Regions from separate parts of the Paenibacillus sp. FSL R7-0198 genome, predicted to be linked through region 3. Evidence: riboswitches for the same ligand, from Rfam matches in the RefSeq annotation. Region 3 holds a riboswitch; each other region holds the start of a gene.
What was found. Region 3 has a riboswitch for S-adenosylmethionine ahead of MKY87_RS10360 (methionine ABC transporter ATP-binding protein). Riboswitches for the same ligand answer to the same signal wherever they lie in the genome.
Positions count from the first base shown of each region.

Region 1: it holds a riboswitch for S-adenosylmethionine, as region 3 does, so the genes downstream of both, mmuP (S-methylmethionine permease) here and MKY87_RS10360 (methionine ABC transporter ATP-binding protein) in region 3, are expected to answer to the same signal.
Region 2: it holds a riboswitch for S-adenosylmethionine, as region 3 does, so the genes downstream of both, metA (homoserine O-acetyltransferase MetA) here and MKY87_RS10360 (methionine ABC transporter ATP-binding protein) in region 3, are expected to answer to the same signal.

Region 1 covers NZ_JBBOCB010000001.1:2,685,912-2,693,320, forward strand. Annotated here, with positions in the region: gene MKY87_RS11685 (hypothetical protein) at 1-92, shown strand, start outside; gene MKY87_RS11690 (hypothetical protein) at 365-1,330, shown strand; gene MKY87_RS11695 (PQQ-binding-like beta-propeller repeat protein) at 1,364-2,533, shown strand; gene mmuM (homocysteine S-methyltransferase) at 2,690-3,757, opposite strand; gene mmuP (S-methylmethionine permease) at 3,735-5,147, opposite strand; SAM riboswitch class I at 5,240-5,341, opposite strand; gene MKY87_RS11710 (Ger(x)C family spore germination protein) at 5,412-6,614, opposite strand; gene MKY87_RS11715 (GerAB/ArcD/ProY family transporter) at 6,611-7,409, opposite strand, start outside.
Region 2 covers NZ_JBBOCB010000001.1:5,645,208-5,652,616, forward strand. Annotated here, with positions in the region: gene MKY87_RS24780 (MOSC domain-containing protein) at 1-528, shown strand, start outside; gene MKY87_RS24785 (ROK family protein) at 602-1,480, shown strand; gene MKY87_RS24790 (HRDC domain-containing protein) at 1,658-2,659, shown strand; gene corA (magnesium/cobalt transporter CorA) at 2,730-3,665, opposite strand; SAM riboswitch class I at 4,117-4,240, shown strand; gene metA (homoserine O-acetyltransferase MetA) at 4,477-5,394, shown strand; gene MKY87_RS24805 (PLP-dependent transferase) at 5,419-6,606, shown strand; gene MKY87_RS24810 (trans-sulfuration enzyme family protein) at 6,603-7,409, shown strand, end outside.
Region 3 covers NZ_JBBOCB010000001.1:2,413,504-2,420,912, forward strand. Annotated here, with positions in the region: gene MKY87_RS10345 (DUF2167 domain-containing protein) at 14-973, shown strand; gene MKY87_RS10350 (MetQ/NlpA family ABC transporter substrate-binding protein) at 1,109-1,948, opposite strand; gene MKY87_RS10355 (methionine ABC transporter permease) at 2,024-2,683, opposite strand; gene MKY87_RS10360 (methionine ABC transporter ATP-binding protein) at 2,684-3,718, opposite strand; SAM riboswitch class I at 3,845-3,986, opposite strand; gene MKY87_RS10365 (Cthe_2314 family HEPN domain-containing protein) at 4,116-4,832, opposite strand; gene MKY87_RS10370 (COX15/CtaA family protein) at 5,037-5,975, opposite strand; gene MKY87_RS10375 (thioredoxin family protein) at 6,275-6,619, opposite strand; gene MKY87_RS10380 (DUF2515 family protein) at 6,762-7,409, shown strand, end outside.

The DNA of each region.
Region 1 (7,409 bases), 270 kb from region 3:
ACGGCATTGTAGCAGGACTATTGTTACTAGGTGTTGCGGAGATCATACGGTTGGTGCAGGATATTAAAAATGAAACGGTAGGTCCAGATTAAGTTTGACCTCGATTTTTGTTAAGGAGTTGTTTATTTTGAAATGGTTATGTATTCGATTTTGTTTGTTGATCAGCATCCTGAGTCTAGGATTGTTGTCAGTAGACAAACCTTCAGCGTCGGCTAAAGCCAAGACCGTGCCACAACTTGAATGGGTCAAGCAGGTCGATTCTGGCCAATGGGGGGATGGATTCACTCCGCATTACTTCAGACTGGATTCGTCCGGCAACCTAAACATTCTGGTGAGAAAGGTTGTGAATGAGGACCTCATATATGTGGAGAACATAAGTGGTGAAACCGGGGACATCCGATGGTCCAAGCCAGAATCTGATTATGGTTCAACAAGTGATGGTTACATGTATACTTTCAAACCTGCTGAAACTGATGACTATGAAAATAGATTAGATGATATTATTACGGTCTCGGATCTGACAACTGGTAAACCGATATGGTCTTCAATAAACCCTTACTTTCGTGAAGGTCAGTCCTCAGATTTCGCCAAAAACGGAACAGTTTATTCTTTCACTTATCACAAAAACAAATATGTAACTCTTTATTATTATGATGAACAGGGACATCGAAGCAAAAAGCTTGTTCTCCCCTATATGCAATATTACACAATAGAAGGCAATTTTATTTTAGGTCAACCGGGCAACAAAAGTCCGTATACTCATGTTTTTAATCTTTCTACAGGTAAGAAGCTAACGGTGCTGACCAATGAAACAACCTTGCCCTACGGGAATAGGGTTACGGACGATGGAACCCTAATAACCCGGAAGTTTATCAATAACCGTGAACTTGAGTTGAGGGCATACTCGCCTACAGGAAATTTGAAATGGAAGTATGATTTTTCTTTTAAAAAGGGGCCTCCCGAGATATTTATCATCCATGATCGTGTGCTGTATCTGGAACAAACCGCAGGCAATATCATGCTTATGAATTCCGATGGAAAATTCATTACAGGGGTCAATGAAAATCCCTTCTACATGCAAGGTGAGCCAAATAGCTCTCTGAAAATGGCCATCGATTTACAGAGTTTTATGTACATCCAATACACGGAACAGGGAATAGAACTCGTGATTAGAGATTCAAATAATCTGAGAGAACTCTATCGGGTGTCGCAGAACGATTGGAAAGATGTAAGGTTTAATCGAGATGAACTGTTCCTCAACAAGCAAAATGAACTATTTTTCATACCTTCCGACGGGCAAACGATAAGAAAGTATCAGTTACTTCCATAATCCAGAGAACATTACATAAGGAGTCTACCAATCATGAGTTTAAAACGAATCAACTATTGGCTTATAGCCAGCCTATGCATCTTCCTTGCGATCCCATCCGAGCCAGCTCTGGCTAAAGATCTGCTGCAATTCCAATGGGGGTATGATATTACCAACGGCGGACAGAGTGCAACAAGCTCATATTCAATGAAGAGTGTTACAGATACCATGGGGAATGAAAGTCTGCTCGTAACTAAAGCAGACAAGAATAATGATTATTATATCGACAGTGTAGATGCCAAAACGGGGAAACTCCTCTGGTCCATTCCAACGAACAACGAGTACAAACTTTCCGATGATGGATATATGTTTATTTTTCACGATAATCAAGTGAGTGCCAAGCATATAGCCACAGGTGAAATCCGTTGGACTGCACCTTTGCCCGGCACGCAAGAAGATTTTTTGAGAAACGGGGCTGAGTTAGCCTATCCAGAAGAAAATGGAAGTTTATATGTGGTTATGCACGCTGACGATTCAAAAAGTAGTACACTCTACTATTACGATACAAAAGGAACTTTAATCCAAAAGTTCAAAGTTCCATATTTAATTGAACAGATTACAGGAAATGTGATCATCGGCAAAAAATTTAGTGATCATCCCGATTTCTACATGAGCAGCCTGACCACAGGAAAAAAAATAAAAACGATTGCTGGCGGAAAAGGGTATAACCAGATTATGAGTATATCTGATGATACATTGTTGCATTATAGTATTCACAAAAAAACTATGACGCTAAAAGCATACAATAGTACGGGGAAAATCAGATGGACAAAAGAACTTCCTTATATTGATTATTCAACAGAAATTGTTGCATTGAAGGATCGTTTTTTGTTTGTGGATGCTAAAAATAAACGAATAAAATTATATTCATCTGCGGGTAAGTTAATCGCTGAGAAGGCATATCTGCCGATACCAACCACCTATAACAGCTATTGGATGCCTCTTCATATGGCAGTTGATGGTACAAGTTTTATGTTTACAGCTAAAAAGAATGGAAATGACGAACTTGTTATTATGGACACAAGCAATCTTAAGGTTTTGTTCACCTACAAGAAAGGCGAATTTGATCTTGAAAAGGAACGTCTATTTCTCAATAACACAACCGGTCTGTACTTCCTGAGTGACGAAGGTCGTACCTTAGTTAGCACTCAGTTAATTAAATAGCACAATCAGAAGCATCAGAAGAGGAATGTCCTCATGTTGATGTTAACGCTAAATCACACTGAAGAAGCCCTCACCAATCCAGTAATGGGTCGTGAGGGCTTCTTCATATTTGGTTGTATCTCTAGCTTTTCGGGGTACAACTCTACATCAAGTCTTTTAATTCCGCCACTTCTTCGCAAGTTCGCCAATCTGATGTGGCGTAGTACGGCAACAGCCGCCAATGATTTTTGCACCCACAGCAACCCATGCCTCCGAAGCATCACTCATACTGCCACATGTACCCTGTCCACTCCACGTCTTCGTTGCTGCATCGTATACTTCTCCCGAGTTCGGATACACAATAACAGGTTTGTCGCTGGCACGGCTGAGAATGCCTACGGCTTCCGTCACGACTTCCATCGGAGCACAGTTCAGGCCAATCGCCGCAATCTGCGGCTCGGAGCCAAATGTCTGTGCACATACCTCAAGGGGTGTGCCCTCGCTGATGCTTGTCCCGTCTTTTAAAGAAAAAGATAACCAGGCATATGCATGAGGAAACTCCTTCAGCAAATCAACCAGCACCTGTGCTTCCTGCAAGGATGGAATCGTCTCAAACGCCAGAATATCTGCACCTGCTTCAAGCAACGCCGCCATACGTGGACGGTGAAATGCAGCAAGTGTCTCATCCGACACGCCGTAATGTCCCACATACTCTGAACCATCCGCCAGATAGGCGCCGTACGGCCCAACGGACCCAGCAATAATTGGACGTGGACGGAGACTGTCTTCTTCGCGATCCCCTGTACGACCTGTTATATGCTCCTCACTCTCCACGGTCTCGGAACGTATCGAAGGAACTTCTACAAGCTGACCTGTCGAGCTTTCTCTCCCTACTAAACCACTCTGCACTTCTGCCCATACGTCATCTCTCGCCTGTGCAGCCAGCTGCACCGTCTTGCGAATCAGGTCCAGTGCTGCCTGTTCATCGATCCCTCTCTTGCGGAAACCATCCACCGTCGCCTGATAACTGGATGTAATCGCACAGTCGGCTCCTGCTCGAAAATAATCTGCATGGACCTGAACGATAACATCCGGATTCTCAAGCAACACACGAGCAGACCATAGTGGATCATCGAGATCACATCCATGCTGTTCAAGTTCCGTTGCCAGCGCTCCATCCAGAATCATGACCGGATGTTCACGCAGGATCTGTTCTATGGGGTTAGTCTGTTGTGCTTGCGTCATGTACTTGTCCTCTTTTCTTATTCACACGTTCTGTCAGATAATAAGCAGCGTAACATACTGCGATAAACGGAACCCCACAATACAGCGCAATTCGCTGTGTCGGGTCAAAGGCAATACCTATGCATGAAGCTAGGCATAATATAAATGAAACAATTGGTACCACCGGATACAGTGGTGTGCGGTAGACCAGATCTTTGACCGCATGTCCTTCCCGGATATATTGTCTGCGGAACATGTATTGGGAGGCACTGATGCTCATCCATACCGCAACGACAGCCAGACCTGAGATGGAGACCAGAGTAATATACACGGTACCTGGTGCAATGATGCTGGACAGCAAAGCTAGTGCACCACCCACCATACTGATCAGAAGTGCATTCAGCGGTACCCCGCTTTTGGTCAATTTGGCAAACCACGGAGAGATCGTTCTTTTGTCAGCCAAAGACCAGAGCATCCGTGAAGATGCATATAGGCCTGAATTGGCAGCAGAGAGAATCGCCGTCAGAATAACAAAGTTCATAATGTCTGCTGCATAGGGTACTCCCACCCGCTCCATTACCGCTACAAACGGACTTTCCAGTACACTGGCATCCGACATGGGCAGCAAGGCCGACAAGATAACAATCGTTCCGATGAAGAAAATAACCAAACGCCACAGCGTTGTATGAATAGCCTTTGGTATCGTCTTTTCCGGATTCTCCGTCTCACCGGCGGCAATGCCGATTAACTCGGTGCCTGAGAAGGCAAAGTTTACAGCAAGCATGGTCATCAATATCGCTGTAGCCCCATGAGGGAACCACCCGGATGCGGTAATATTTGATAGAAATGGAGCCGGTTCAGAATCCGCCATGGGAATGATACCAAACATGGCTGCGCCACCGATAATAATGAAGATTACAATAGTAACTACTTTTACAGATGAGAACCAGAACTCGGATTCCGCAAATAATTTCACCGTTAATGCATTAAACAGAAAGATCATCAGTGCAAAGAGCGCGCTCCATATCCATACGTTCACCGATGGGAACCAGCGCTGCATCAGCAATCCGGCGGCTGTGAATTCGGAGCCAAGCGCAACAGTCCAGGTTAACCAGTATAACCAAGCCACCGTGTAACCTGTTGCCGGTCCGATATATTTGGCTGCATAACTATGAAATGCTCCCGTCTCTGGCATATGAACAGACAGTTCACCAAGACAGAGCATCACCAGATATACAACGATGGCTCCGATCAGATAGGACAGAATGGTTCCCAGTGGTCCCGCCTGCTGAATGGTGTAACCTGAGCTGAGGAATAATCCTGTTCCAATGACTCCTCCGAGAGAGAGCATGACCACATGCCGTGCCTGCATTTTTCGCTGAAAATGCCCTTTGTCGTTGTTGTTCTCCATACCTGCTGCTCCCCTACTTCTTCATCCAGAAAAAACAAAAAAGACCCACTCTTCCTAAAGAGTGCGCCGTTACTGACAAATAAAAACAAACGCTCCTATCTATCAGGCTTTCACCCGCTGGAATTAGCACAGTATCCTTCAGATCTGTTGCTGAGGTTTCTAAGGGCCAGTCCCTCCACCTCTCTGGATAAGAAAATGATTTTTTATAAATATAGCGATTGATCATGAATGTGTCAACATTTAAATAATAAATGGCACACCTCGCTATTCCGTAGAAGACCCCGGATTGATGATGGAGGTCTTTACCTCATACGTAATGGGTATAGTAGCAAAGATTTCATCCCAGTTCCCTTTAACCTTCTTCCACGTTTTTGGATATTTAATACGAATGCTATCGCGGAAACCAGCAACATCGACTTTGTAGGTATGTTGGAGCTTGTATAGTAACTGTTTGATCTGTTGCTCGACCAGTTCAGCAAAATCGTTTTCCATTTCTTTCAGATATGCACCCTTTTCCTCTTCTTCCGGTGCCCGCCAATCCTCCATTAGCCATCCTTCAGACTCTGCCTTCACATGGAACGAGATATCATCGCCATTAACCTTCGGAATGATTTTGATTTTCTTCTTCTTGATTTCATAGAGTACCGTGAAACCCTCCTTACTATATGTTTTTATGACACCACCTTGTTCTTTAGGCATAAGCCAGGACAGAGCTTCCAAATCAGTTTGGCTGAGTTCCCCCAGAAATTTGGTTGTATTTGCAGCAAATATGCTGCCCCCGGAGAACTTGTCCTCTCCATTGGCATTCAGCACATTTTGAAGCAGAAAACTGGACCCGGACTGCATCTGTGCATCCAGTTTTGCCAGCGAAACGGGTTCCAGAATCTTGTTGGAAATGTATGCATTGTTCGTAATGCCTGTAAGGTAAAATGCAGGAATACGGGAAGGATCATCTGAGGTAAGCACATCAACCGCCCGCTGGTGACTAATCAGTACAAGACAGTTCGGTCGAATATCGTTATCCCGGAGTACAAAATCGAGCAATTGAATCAGTCCATACTTTTTGGCAATATCCTTGGAGATCACAATAACCTTCAGATGATGTCCAATGAGTGGACGATCTCGCCGCAAAGCAAACTGACGAAAAATTTGCAGCATGGAATCTCCCGTAAGCTGCTCATTGGAATAAGACTCTTTGCCAGAAGAGGGTGAACCAGATTGCTGACTTTTTTGACTGCTAGAATTCCCAGGGGCAATCTGAACGGTTGCTGTGACATTGTTTTGTTTGGGATAATGCCCACCCTGCGCTGAAATCTTCTTCTCGAAATCGGTCTCTTTTCCAACGTCAATCCCGAGACCTACATACAAGCTTAGATCTTCTATCTCGCGGCTGCTCCAGCAACCTGATATTATACACAGGATGAACACAGCACAAGTTACTCTTAAGCACAGGCGGAATGAAATCATGCGTGTTTGCCTCCTTTTTTGCGAATTATGCTGATAAGCAACAATACCAGAGGTAATATAGCGAACAAAACTACAGATACGTTACCTAGCATATCGCCCAGTGCAAAAGTTTCAAACACTGTTTTAGGCATCATTGCCGTCAGATAAATGAATGGAAGCAGGGCATACATAATCCAGCGTATCTTCTTTGCCCGAAACAAGTCCCGGATTCCTACGGAAGCACAGTAATGGGTAATGGCAAATGTCGAGAAAATCTGCATAATCCAGATCACCAGCAATAACGATTCGAAACGTTCAAATATCAGTCCCTGTATCTCAAAACTTCGTACCAGATCCAATGTTGGCCATGTTCTGGTCTTAATTCCATCCAAGGACAAACTGCCTACGACCATTACAACAGTGATCAGATATACCATTGTAGAGATAGTTAACCCCCATGTCATTGCCTTGTTGCTTTTCTTCGGATCTTGCATATATGCAGTGATGACCAGCATAACTTCGTAACCGGTATACGACAGTAGCGATGGTTTCAGCCCTTTGAGTACAGGCATGATGCCCTCACCCAATACGGGTCTGAGGTTACTAATTTCGAAGAGCTGATTACTGAGCAATATCTCCATGACAAATATAATCAAGGTGATCGGCAGGATGATCTCAAACACGCGAATAATGACACCAAGCCCACCGGAGATCATATAGATGCCTATCCACATAAATACCATTACAATAGCCCATGTAGGCGTGCGCTCAAGCAGATACATCCCCGTGACATCGGCCATGACTCTAATTTCGAAT
Region 2 (7,409 bases), 3.2 Mb from region 3:
ATGACAGGGGACGCGCAGGCGGATCTGGTGCATCATGGCGGCCCTGACAAAGCCGTTTGTGTATACGATTACAGTCGTTATCCGGCGCTGGAACAACTGATGGATCGCAAGCTGGATTGGGGAGCTTGTGGAGAAAATCTGACGGTTGAAGGCTGTGCCGAAGAAGACGTACGGATTGGTGATGTGTACGAGTTGGGCGAAGCCACAGTGCAGGTCAGTCAGCCCAGACAACCTTGCTTCAAGCTGGGTGCGAGGTATGACTATAAGGAGCTGCCTGTTTATTTTCAGGAGAGTGGATATACCGGCTTTTACTTTCGTGTACTGCAAGAAGGTGAGGTAGGGCCTTCATCGATATTTCGACGGATCAGCACCGATCCAACATCAATGACAGTTCTTGAAGCCAATCGAATTATGCATCAGGGGAAAGAAAATGTCGATGGTATCCAGGCGTTGCTGGCCATTCCTGCGCTGTCAGACAGCTGGAGGCAAACGTTAATGAAACGATTGTCCAAGCTGGAGAACAAGTAGCAGGGTAATTATAGTGTCATCAAGTAAAATAATCCGAATTCCTTTTTTAAACTAACTTGGGAGTGTGACTAACATGACGATCTTAGGCGCAATTGAAGCAGGCGGAACCAAATTTGTATGTGGTATTGGCACAGAAAACGGAGAAGTTCTGGAACGCGTAAGTTTTCCAACAACAACACCGGAAGAGACAATGGCTCAAGTGATTTCATTTTTTGAAGGCAAAGGCATTGAAGCTCTGGGTGTAGGTTCATTTGGTCCGATTGATCCGATTGAAGGAAGCCCAACATATGGTTATATCACAACAACACCAAAACCACATTGGGGACAGTATAACGTGATTGGCAAGCTCAAGGAGCATTTTGATGTGCCGATGACATTTGATACCGATGTGAATGGTGCGGCACTTGGAGAAGCAACCTGGGGCGCTGCACAAGGTCTTGAGAGCTGTCTGTACATCACTGTGGGTACAGGTATTGGTGCAGGTGCTGTGGTTGGCGGTAAAATGGTCCATGGATTGTCACATCCAGAGATGGGACATATCATTGTACGCAGACATCCGGAGGATACATACGAGGGTTTCTGTCCGTATCATGGTGACTGCCTCGAAGGCCTTGCAGCAGGACCAGCCATTAACAAACGTTGGGAGCAACCGGCTTATGAACTGCCGGCAGATCATAAAGCTTGGGAGATCGAAGCACATTACCTGGCACATGCACTGATGAACTATGTTCTGATTCTCTCTCCGCAGAAAATCGTCATGGGTGGCGGAGTAATGAAGCAGGAGCATCTCTTCCCGATGGTGCGTAGCAAACTGCAGGAGTTGCTGGCTGGATACGTTCAGCATCCGGCACTTCAATCCGACATTGACCAGTATGTTGTTTCACCAGGACTTGGTGACAATGCGGGTCTGTGTGGTTCGCTGGCGCTTGCCAAGTTGGCATTGAATAAGTAGTTCATTAAGGGATTGACGAATTTTACCATTGTGGTATGATATGGGCAACAGCATAGTACGGTTAATGAGGAAGCACCTCTCTTGCATGGATTTTGCAGGAGGGGTGTTTTTTTTGTGCTGCCTATAGGTAGTATCTTTAACTCGTATAAGCTGAATATTCAAAGGGAGGGAACGAAAATGGAAGTCATTTTCATGAACAGATTGTCCAGAATGTCAGATCAGAATGCAGAGTATGCACAGCTATGGATTGGGGAAGAGGAAGATAGTTGGCAGCTGGGTTGGAGTCGCTACGAGGAAGGAGAGCGTGAGGACAGCATCTGGTATGAAGGGACTTCTTGGGAGGAGCTGCTTCATATTTACCGTCATCAGCTTGCCATACAGATGAGTGAGGGGTACCGACCGCAGTTGCAGGGGTTATTTCATGAGAATGATGATCTGAAATCACGCAGTTATGGTGGACAGCGGCTCCATTGTTACAGTGAGTTATACGGCAATGAGCAATTATATACGGATCTGTGCACATGGCGCAGGAAGAGAGCTGTGTCTGACCGGAAGGCACCGTATTTTATTGCAACGAATCGTCTGCTGCGTTTGATCAGTGCTTTTGTTCCGCAATCGCTGGATGAACTGATGCAACTGCCGGGCGTAGGAGAGAGCAAAGCGACTGAGTACGGTACGGAATGGATGGAGATTACAAACGGGTTGGAGCGTTCAACGACATTCCCGCTGGACTGGGTATACACGGCGCTGAAGGAAGAAGAGTATGAGAGTTGGTTATACAAGCAGAGAGAGCAGAAGTACAAGCAGGAACTTGATAAGTTCACCACGCGTAAGCAGGTGCTTGAAGGAATGAAGGAAGGGTATACTTTAGAGGAGATTGTTAATCGATCCGGATTATCCCGACGCGAGTTGGTTGAGCTGTTAGAGGCACTGGATCACGAAGGTTATGACACCGATTGTCTACTTGATGTGGAGCTGGCAGTGATGCCAGAGAACGAACAAGAGGCCGTATGGAGTGCGTATGAGGAGCTGGGAGATACGTTCCTGAAGCCAGTATTACATAAGGTGTATGGAGGAGAGAAACCCGATGGAGGAAGTCTGGAGCAGGTCTATGAAAGACTGCGCATGATTCGAATCCGCTTCCGTCGGCACGCAGAGACAGAGAAGAATGTTGGTTAATGATTAGAAATGAAAAAAGACGAGGCGTTTCTCCCGGAGGAGCGCTTCGTCTTTGTTATTTCATACGAGTTCATACCCAGTCTTTCTTGCGGAAAATGAAGAACATGCTGAGGCCCAGTGTAACCATCAGGCCAATCACAACAAAATAGCTGTATTTCCAGTTAAGCTCTGGCATATTCGTAAAGTTCATGCCGTATATACCGGTAATGACCGTCAGCGGCATGAAGACCGTGGTAATGGCGGTAAATACACGCATGATCTCATTCGCCCGGTTCGCAATACTGGATTGGTAGGCTTCTCGCAAGTTGCCCATCAGGTCGCGATAAGTCTCAAAGGTTTCAGATATTTTTACAGCATTCTCATAGATGTCACTGAAATACTTTTGCAGTTGATCATCGATGAGACGCAGATCTTTTTTGTTCAGGGTGTTAATGACCTCTTTCTGAGGTCCGAGCACTTTCTTCAGCCACAGAATCTCACTGCGCAGCCCGATGATTTCATTCAGATGTGACTTTTTGGTGTGCATCAGAATGTCTTCCTCAAGCTTCTCGATCCGTGCTTCAATTCGGTCACCTACGGTGAAATAATTATCAACAATCAAGTCAACCAGCAAATACAGCAGACGATCCGGTGTACTGATTTCCTGTTCCCACAGGATTGGTTTCAGTGTACGCAATTCGCTGACCTTTTGCTTTGTAACACTAATAATGAAATGTCTGCCGAGGAACAAGTTCACCGCACGTAGAAATATTTCTTCATCATCGAAACGGATACTATTAATTACAATAAAATAATGGTTCTCATAAATTTCAATCTTCGGACGTTGTTCTTCGTCACTGAGACAGTCTTCCACAGCCAGATCATGCATCAAGAACAGCGGCTGAAGTACCGCCAAATCGTCTACGTCTGCATCAATCCAGTAAAATCCTTCCGCTGGTGGAGTCAGCGCCTGCTGAATGTCGTCCACCGGAATAAATACACCGTTGTTTACCAACCGGATTTTCATCGTTAATCTACTCCTTCTGCACCCGCCAACTTGGCGGATATTATCATTATGGGCGCAAAAAGAACAAATCAGCCGGTCGGCAGCGGAGCCTGGAGATCAGGGCTGCGTTCACTATATAATCAAACGGAAGTCACGTCCCGCTGCCGGCATGCTGATGTCAATTCTCTATGCAGTTTGTCGGAATTCGGCTGCCAGTCAGGCCTCGGGTCGCCATCCATTTAATATGTCACCTCTCACATAAGGGTTTATAACACCTTGTTTAGTATACCGCTGGTACAAGGTGCTTTCAAGCGCAAAAATGTGTCTATTTCGCGCCCTGAGGCAGTGTATGACAACGGATGATGAACGGTTCCGATCTGGACAGCAGACGGAGAACTGCAACTTGACGTGAGGGCATTAATGTAATAAAGTAGACGGTGAACCATATTAAATTACAATCTAATACAGCGAAATCTTATCAAGAGTAGGTGGAGGGACTGGCCCGATGAAACCCGGCAACCGGCGGTATACCGCACGGTGCTAATTCTTGCAGCGACCAAGTGTCAAGTGGCACTGTTGTAACTGAGAGATGAGAGAGGCGCATATCTATTTACATATGACCTTTCTCGAAATCCGAGGAAGGTCTTTGTCATATGCCCCGACTTCTCAGCAGTGATTTTCGCTAAGGGAACTTGAGGTTGTTTGTAACGTTGGATGAAAGAGCAATTCAATGTTTTTACAAGCTCAAGGCAGACTATAACTGTATTGATGTGAAGACATCAAGCCAGAGGTGGCTGCATCTATCTATGCACAAGGAGGAGTTAGACTTACCATGCCAATCAAAATACCCGATACTCTACCAGCAAAAGAAGTACTTGAAGGAGAGAATATCTTCGTCATGGATGAAACTTCTGCATATCAGCAGGATATTCGTCCACTCCGTATCGCTATATTAAACCTGATGCCCACAAAGGAAACGACCGAAACACAATTGCTTCGTCTGGTGGGAAACACGCCTATTCAGGTGGATGTTGTTCTCGTACATCCCAAATCCCATACGTCGAAGAATACGTCTCAGGAGTATTTGGATCTGTTCTATAAAACCTTTGATGAGATTGAGCACCGTCGTTTCGATGGAATGATCATTACGGGTGCCCCGGTGGAACAGATGGATTTCGAAGACGTGAACTATTGGAATGAAATCCAGGAAATCTTCGAATGGACCAAAACCAATGTGACTTCAACCCTCCACATATGTTGGGCTTCCCAGGCAGGTTTATACCATCATTTTGACGTACCTAAGGTTGCACTGGATAAAAAGTGTTTTGGCGTTTTCCCGCATACCATCAATAAACCACATGTTCCGTTGTTGCGTGGATTCGATGAAGTATTCAACGTTCCACATTCCCGTCATACGGAAGTGAGACGCGAAGATATTGAAAAGAATGAGAATTTAGAGATTTTGGCTGAATCCGAGGAAGCGGGGATCTTCCTGGTTGCTACCAAAGACGGCAAACAGATTTTTGCCACAGGACATGCCGAGTATGACCCGTTCTCATTAAAGTGGGAGTATGACCGGGATACAGCCAAAGGGTTGGATATCGCATTGCCTAGACATTATTATCCGAATGACGATCCTTCCCGTGTGCCACCGGCTACTTGGCGCGCTCATGCCAACTTATTATTCTCTAACTGGCTCAATTACTATGTGTATCAAGAAACACCTTACGATATTGGCCCGCAAATCTAATCGAGATTACAGGAGGATGCAGCAATGGAAGACAACAACAAGTTGAAAATCGAAAGCCGCTTAGCACAAATTGGGTCCATCAATGAACCGGTAACAGGCGCCATTAACTTTCCGATCTATCAATCCACTGCGTTTCGCCACCCGAAGCTTGGACAAAGCACGGGGTTTGATTATATTCGTACAACTAATCCAACCCGTAAAGTGTTGGAAGAAGCGGCTGCAGCGCTGGAGTCCGGTGATGCAGGGTTCGCCTGTAGCTCGGGTATGGCCGCACTGCAAACGATCTTTGCCATGTTTGGTCAAGGGGATCATCTGATTGTATCGCTGGATCTGTATGGTGGAACCTATCGTCTGCTTGAACGCATCTTGTCCCGTTTCGGCGTAACTGCAAGTTATGTGGACACAAATGACCTTGCAGCATTGGAGAAGGTTCGTCAGCCGAATACCAAAGCTGTATTCATTGAAACACCAACCAATCCACTGATGATGATCACTGATGTGGAAGCTGTTGCTTCCTGGGCGAAAAGTTACAACCTGTTGACCATTGTTGACAACACGTTGTTGACTCCATTTTTCCAACGTCCGATTGAACTCGGTGCCGATATCATCATTCATAGCGCTACCAAATATCTGGGCGGACACAATGATGTGCTGGCCGGACTAATTATAACTAAGGGTGAGGCATTATCTGCAGAGATGGCATTCCTGCATAATTCCATTGGAGCGGTATTGTCACCAAGTGACTCCTACCAGTTGATGAAAGGTATGAAAACGCTGGCTCTTCGCATGGAGCGTCATGAATACAATGCGCTTACCATTGCCAAATATTTGCTTGAGCATCCAGCGGTGGGTGAAGTGTACCATCCAGGCCTGTCGGATCATCCGGGGTATGAGGTGCAGAATAAACAATCCACGGGTAACACAGGTATCTTCTCTTTCAAAGTGAAGGATGCACGTTATGTTGAACCATTGCTGCGTCATATCAAACTGATTGCTTTTGCCGAAAGTCTCGGTGGAGTGGAATCCCTCATGACCTACCCAGCGGTACAAACGCATGCGGATATTCCGCTTGAAATTCGTGATGCTGTAGGTGTGGATGATCGACTGCTCCGGTTCTCCGTAGGCATTGAACATGCGGATGATCTGATTGCAGATCTTGGCAATGCTCTTACTGCTGCACAACAGGAAGTTGAAGGAGGCGTGCACTCATGAGTGAGTCCAACAACAAGCCGAATTCCGAGTTGAAATTTGATACCAAATTGCTTCATTTTGGTGATGAGATCGACAAAACAACTGGAGCCTCCAGTGTACCAATCTATCAAGCTTCAACCTTCCATCATTTTGATATCTTCAATCCGCCTCAACATGATTACAGTCGTTCTGGTAATCCGACACGCCAGGCTTTGGAAGATTACATCACACTGCTGGAGGGCGGAGCACGGGGATTCGCCTATTCATCGGGAATGGCGGCGATCTCCAGCGTGTTCATGATGTTCTCCGCAGGAGATCACATGATTGTAACGGAAGATGTATATGGAGGAACGTATCGTTTGCTTACTTCCATATTAAGCCGTATGCAGATCGAGACGACCTTTGTGGACATGACCAATATAGATGAAGTAAAAGCGGCGCTCAAGCCAAACACCAAGGCAGTTTATATGGAAACACCATCCAACCCAACCCTGCGTATTACGGATATCGCTGCAGTGACTGACTGGTCGAAGGAACATGACCTGATCACGATTCTGGATAACACCTTTATGACACCGTACTATCAGCGTCCAATTGAGCTTGGCGTGGATATCGTTGTACATAGTGCTACCAAGTTTCTTGGAGGTCACAGTGATGTGTTAGCGGGGTTAGCAGTTGCTCGCACGGAATCACTTGGCGTACAACTGAAACAGTTGCAAAATGGACTCGGAACTGTACTCGGGGCACAAGAATCCTGGCTTCTGATGCGCGGGATGAAAACCTTGGGGGCTCGTATGGCTCATAGTGAACGGAGCACAGCTAAA
Region 3 (7,409 bases):
TCTTACACTTTTAATGTTGAGTTTATTCACAGTCTCTAGTGCCTTACAGGTTTCAGCCGCAAGTGAGAATGAGCAAGCACCTGATGAGTACGATTGGATTACTGGACCAGCATCTGTCTCTCTGGACGGTAAGGCCACCCTGGAAGTCCCTGAAAGCCATTCCTATCTGGATAAGGCCAACACTCAACGCTCGATACTTAACAGCGGGGGCAAGCCTAACGGGAACGAAATCGGAAGTCTAACCAGTAATAGCGAATTCGGCTCGTGGTATGTTGTGTTTGAATACGTGAAGACGGGTCATATCCATGATGACGATCAAAATCTGAGTGCCGAAGAACTGTTAAGCAGTTATATCCGAGGCACAGAAGAAGATAACAGAGAACTTGATCCTGAATATAGAACGTACATAACGGGGTGGGAAATCGAACCGGCATATGACAGTACCAAACATCAGTTGGTTTACTCCCTCGGCTTTAAGAATGCTGATCAGCAAGCCATGGTCAATTACAATGTAAAACTCCTGACACGTGAAGGGTACATCACAGCCATTCTGGTTACAGATACGACCAACTTTCAACAAAGCCGCCAGGCATTCGAGGAAACAGTCCTTAATCAACTTAGCATCAATGCTGGATATACCTACGAGGAGTACAATGCTTCGACTGACAAAACATCCACCATAGGGCTCAACAGTCTTTTGATGGGCGGGATCGGGTACACTGCTTCCCAGAAATTCAGTGCTCTTCTTTTGCTTAAAAAAGGATGGGCTTTGATCCTCGTTGTCGTCCTTGGGCTGATCGGTTGGATCAGATACAGAATCAAAAGCTCACACGGAGAAGAAGAAACACTCTCTCCCTCCGAGAGGACGTACCTGCAAGAAGCGGATGAACAGCAGTATGCTGATCAGAATGAATTATCCTACTACCGCCAATCTGGACATCCATCTGACGTGGATAAACCGGAAAAACTTTGACCTATGTTGATCCCCGCGTCAGCACAGATTAGGAAACATAAAATAAGCCGTATATCTCTTCTCAAGAGATATACGGCTTATTTCTTTATTTCTTTATTTCTTACAAACTTCACATCATATCATACATATCGTGAATTATTCAGTTGCAGGTTCAACTGCACCTTTATAACGCTCTTTGATGAATGTTTTCACTTCTTCGGAGTGCAAGGCAGCAGCCAGTTTCTGAATGGCATCTGAATCCTTATTGTCCTCACGGGAAACGAGGATGTTTGCGTATGGGTTACCTTGCAGATCTTCGATCAGCAAAGCATCATTTGCCGGATTCAGGTTTGCTTCAAGCGCATAGTTGGCGTTGATGAATACCAGATCTGCTTCATCCAATTGACGAGGCATCATAGCTGCATCCAGCTCGATGATATCCAGGTTCTTCGGATTGGCTGTGATGTCTTGAATCGTAGATGTAATATTTGTGTTGTCTTTCAGCGTAATAATACCTTCCTTCGCGAGCAGCAACAGTGCACGTCCACCATTGGATGGGTCATTCGGAATCGCTACTTTTGCGCCGTCTGCCAATTCATCCAAAGACTTAATCTTCTTGGAGTAGCCGCCAAAAGGTTCAACATGAACAGGTGTTACAGAAACGAGGTTGAATCCACGTTCTTTATTCTCTGTGTCCAAATAAGGCTGATGCTGGAAAAAGTTTGCATCCAATTTTTTGTCAGCAAGTTGCTGGTTAGGTTGTACATAGTCATTAAACGTAACGACTTGCAAACGAATTCCTTGTGCTTCCAGTTCAGGCTTGATGCTTTCCAGAATCTCTGCGTGTGGTGTAGGTGAAGCTCCAACTTTCAATTCAACTGTACGTGGTGCGCCTGCTGAATTGTCTGCGCCGCTATCGGCGTCCTTGTTGTTTCCGCAAGCTGCGAGAACCGCAATCAACATAAGACTAAGTAGAGCAAATGACCATTTTTTCATGTGTAAAACCCCTTCTCTAATCATTTTTTTCATGTGGCATCCGCGTGATTGCATGACCATCATGTTATCTATGTGTTATTTCCTGGTGAAAAATGTAACCAAGCGATCTCCAGCCATCTGGAGAATTTGCACTAGAATAATCATCGACACTACGGATATAATCATGATTTCATTTTGATAACGATAATACCCATAGTTGATTGCCAGCGTTCCTAGTCCTCCACCACCAACCATGCCCGCCATTGCCGTATAAGAGACAAGCGTAACGATGGTAATGGTTATCCCAGCAACCAAACCAGGTAACGCCTCAGGCAGTAATACCCGTCTTACAATCTGTCCGGTCGATGCACCCATCGACTGTGCCGCTTCAATGACACCCCGATCAACTTCTCGCAACGTCGTCTCCACCAATCGAGCAAAGTAAGGAGCTGCTGAAATAACTAAAGGTGGTATAACACCTAACACACCTGTAGCAGTACCGACGAGTGAACGAGTGAATGGAATAAGAGCAACAATCAATATGATAAATGGGACTGAGCGCAAAATATTAACAATCAAGGACAATATAATGTACACCGTCCGTGATTTGATCGAAGCAGATCGGGCTGTCATGAACAGCAGAACTCCGAGCGGTAAACCAAAGATTACGGTGAACAAGCCTGATACACCCAAAATTTGCAGTGTCTCAATGGAGGCTTTGCCAACCTCTTCCCAACGAACTGTTGAAAAATCCATCTAACGAAGCACCTCCACATCAAGTCCCTCTGCGGTTAATTCTGATATCGTCCGATCAATCGCAATGGAATCACCCTCGAACCGAACGGTCAGCTGTCCATAAGGAACCTGTTTGATCGTAGAGATTGTTCCTTGCAGGATGGCAAAATCCACACCTGTCTTACGTACCGTCCTGGACAAAATCGCTTCATACGTTTTGTTACCCAGAAAAGATATCTTCACAAGTTTGGAAGCAGCACCTGCCTGCAATTCAACGCCTGCATTTGCCAGAGCGGTCTCTTCCAGAGCAAGTCCAGCTTCATGGTCACGCATCATGAAGTCTCGCGTAATCGCATGTTGGGGCTTCAGGAACACTTCTGTTACAGGTCCCTGTTCCACAATGCCGCCTTGATGAATGACAGCCACCTTGTCACAGATGTTCTGAATGACATGCATCTCATGTGTAATCAGCACAATCGTAAGGTTGTATTTTTCATTAATATCGAGCAATAACTTCAGGATTGAATTTGTCGTTTGCGGATCAAGTGCCGAAGTAGCCTCATCACAGAGAAGTACATTTGGATCACTTGCAAGTGCTCTCGCAATCCCTACACGTTGTTTCTGTCCACCTGATAATTGAGCCGGATATTTGCTGCTATGGTGCTCCAGACCAACCAGTGCGAGCATTTCCTTCACTTTGCGATCAATGGCTTCCTTGGGGGTATTCACAAGCTTTAGTGGAAAAGCTACATTGTCATATACCGTTGCCGAAGATAACAGATTAAAGTGTTGAAAAATCATCCCGATCTTGCGTCTCTGTTGCTGCAATTCGGTTTTGCTCAGTTCAGTCAGGTTGATTCCGTCGACCCATACCTCACCCTCCGTAGGCCGTTCCAGCAAATTAATGCAGCGAATCAATGTGCTTTTACCAGCTCCGGAATGGCCAATCACACCATAGATTTCACCCTTTTGGATGCTCAAGTTCAGCTCGGATAACGCTGTTGTAGATTTTTTCCCTTTGCCGTACGTTTTCGTTAAACCTTTTAATTCAATCAATCGCACTTGCCCCTTTCCAACCACCTACATGTATCTTTACCCGATCTAAAGGAAAACTCCCCTTAAAGTACAAAAAAAGAGCCCTTTGCAGATACAAAGAGGGCTCTTCACGTGAAAGAATATACCTTCTCATCTGCCAAAATCGTGTCTTGCACCATTTTGTAGGAATTAGCACCTAACATCTATAACGAATGACACATGTATCATGTCGTTACAAATCGGTTGCCGGGCTTCATCGGGCCTGTCCCTCCGCCGCTCTCGATAAGAAATATGTTGTTGTAGGATTTTATAAGTTCATGTAGTTTATGCTTTATAATGTGAACGTAACTTCCGAAATATCAGTTATATCCATGTAACATTCGATTGAAACTCAGTATATTCCAAGTATTCCGATTTGTCAAAGGGAATTATTTCTTTTCCATATTTTGTTGATATAACTATAAGAGGCTGTTAACGTTTCACAGACCATATCGACGCCCTGACGCATTTCCTGCACATGCTGATTCAGATCCTCCAATTTCACTTTACCTTGCATGGTCTGGTGTAACTGCCACAGGTCATCGTGCATTTCTGAGTTCATGTAGTGAATTTCCATATTACGTCGTTTGCGCAGCTTGCTCATCGGCTCACGATAAGAGTCCTTGATCTGTATTAATTGCAACGCAAGATCATGATGTTCCCTCGCATAGTCGAACTGCCTTAACACAGTAAAATAAGAAAAATGTGCTTTGGTATTTGAAGTATTCAACTGGAATATTTCATTTAATACCGTGCCCACTTTATCCAGGATGGCAAAGCAACGGATAAAGCCATCTTTGTAGAAATACACATACCGTGCATACTCGGCTTTTTCAGTCGGCGTCATATCATCCGTTGAACCTGCAACGACCTTTTTACGAAAATGAGCAGCAGCGAAACTGCTTTGCTCCAGTTCATCCAGTGAGGAGATGAGTCCCTGAGTCCACACATACAGTTTCCGATAGTCATGCGTGGGATCACGGTCCACATGCATTTGGCGCTGAAATAGCTCAAGCGTATGCGCCATTGCGTCCATCGCTGCCTTTAATTTACCTTCATTGATACGCGGTTTTTCCCCCAGCAACGTTCGCAGCATATCTAACCTCCTCTTTTCCAAATCAACAAGATTTCATCACCGTAAACGTAACACATCATCCATTCCGTGTAATTGCTGCTTGCCATAGGTTGCCCTGATCCCCCTGACATCAAACAAAGTCCACCTGTCCAATGATGTACATCACTGGATGGTGGACTTTCATATTTAGCCCAATTACCTTTGAATAAAGAATGGATATATCTCTTAGAACCGATTAACCGGTCGATACAGCTTGTACACCAGGAAACTCATATAGGTTAAAACCCCGAACAATATGGCGATATCCAGCATATGAGCAAGAGCTACGAACATGTATACTTCCGGACGGTTCATTGTCACCATCATGAAAATACCAATGACTACTTGCATCAGAATAAGAACAACGGATACCACACCCAGAGTACGCATTTCCTTGTTGTCCGGATGATTACGGTAAGCGAAGTGACCCAGGATCGCAATAACAATCACGAGCGACGCAGCAGCTGCACGGTGAGCAAAAGCAACCGCTACCCCACCCGAAAGCTCAGGAATAATCTGCCCGTTACAGAGCGGGAATCCGGAACATCCGCCGGCAGAATCCGTGTGACTCACAAATGCACCCGTGTATACCACGAGATATGTGTAAATGGTGGAAAACCAGACCAGATTCCTGAATTTTCTGCTAACCCGAGGGTATTTATTCAGGCGCTCCAATCCGCCATCTTTTGCTTCTTGCCTGATGCCCAGCGCCATCATTAGGGAACTGGCAAAAGCAATCAGTGCAAAACCAAAATGCAGTGCCATAACTGCTGAAGATTGGGAGAAGACAACGGCAAAAGCCCCCATGATTCCCTGGACGATAACAAATACCAAGGTTAAGAAAGAAAACAATTGCAGATCACGGCGTGACTTGCCGAACCGCAGAAAAGCAACAAACGAGGCAATGGACAACAGTCCAGCCAGTGCGCTCACAGCGCGATGGGAATATTCAATAAGTGAAGCCACAGTATGTGCCGGAACGAGTTTTCCGTTACATAAAGGCCATTCCGTTCCGCAGCCAAGGCCTGATTCCGTTTTGGTTACGATGCCTCCACCAAAAGTGGCCAGAAACATGACAAGACAGGTTAATACGGTTAACCATTTAAACAAAGTTAAGTGTTTCAATTTTTTCTCACCCGCTGTTGGTTTAAGATGGCGAAGAATATTCTCCGCTTGTTTCGGTACTTTGACACTTATTTCACAACTAAATTCATTATACCGGATAAAATGTTCATTGACGTCGCGCTTTGTGACAAAATGTTAACGTCTGGTGAAATAATGACCCGCAGGTCATTGGGGTTATGTACAGAAACGTTTCTTACATAGAACGTGTCCAACACACAAACGCCATTTCCCTATTTCAAGAGAAATGGCGTTCTTTTAAGTATACCCTTTTACAACATGAACCTGTCATACTTTTATTATCATTTATGGATCGTGTTGTACACCTCAACTGCGCGATCCAGGAACTGCTCAATCTCTTCTCTCGACTTGCGCAGCTTGTTCACATACCGTACGAGTTCGCGGCCATCTGTATACGCCACAAAACTCGGAATACCAAGAATATTCTGCTCTTCACTAACCGTTCCAACCTGATCCACGTCGACCTCAATCAAAGTCAGTTCACGTGCATATTTCTCTTCAACTTCAGGCATAAACGGATCGATGTATTTGCAGTCTCCACACCAGTCTGCCTTGAATACGGCAATCGTCAAACGTGGGGATTGGATGGCTACATCAAAAGCCGGTTTGGAAGTAATCTGTTCCATTCGGTTCATCTCCCTTTCTGTACCTTGTCTTACCCTAAGTGAAGCAAATTGGCGAGTGGAAGTCAAATAATCAGCGCATACTTAGAATAAACCACATGCTCTGTGAATTTAAACCCAGAACATCATGAAAGGATGTCACATCATGACTTCCACCAGAACCGATTCTTCCAGCGAACAACATCACGGGTCCCTCCTGCAGATGGTCCGTTCCATTCCGGGTGCTGCCCGGGAAATCTGGCGTGGCAAACAGGCGGCATGGCAAGCTTCTGCACAGCTTCGTCACCCATTGCGTGACATCGAGTGGGATACAGATACGGCAGCTGCCTTACAGTCTGAGGTGGAGCGTTTGTTACCTGCCAGCGGCAAGTCTTTTGCACGCACGGACCAGGTTCAAAGCGCACTCGTCTGTGAAGAAGATTGCATCATTCTGGAAGAGATTAAGACACTGACTCAGGAGCACAATCGGAGTAATATCACCCGCACGGCAGCCTACTTGGAATGTTATGAACAATATCCCGAACTGCATTGGGCACTGCTGGCCCATATGGTCTCTCGCAACGGCGGATATCACATGACAGATCTTCAGAGTGACTTAATGCATAATCTACAGAATCAAAGCGATCGCGAGCATATGTACCGACTGCTGGAGCGATGCAATGCACTCATTTTCCAGGATGCCTATCCACAGCTTCTGCTGTATATGAACAGTCGCCGGATCGGACGAAGCTGTTTCCATCTCTTGTCGCACTTTCACGTATCGGCGTTTATGACGCCGTTTTGGGAACGCTTT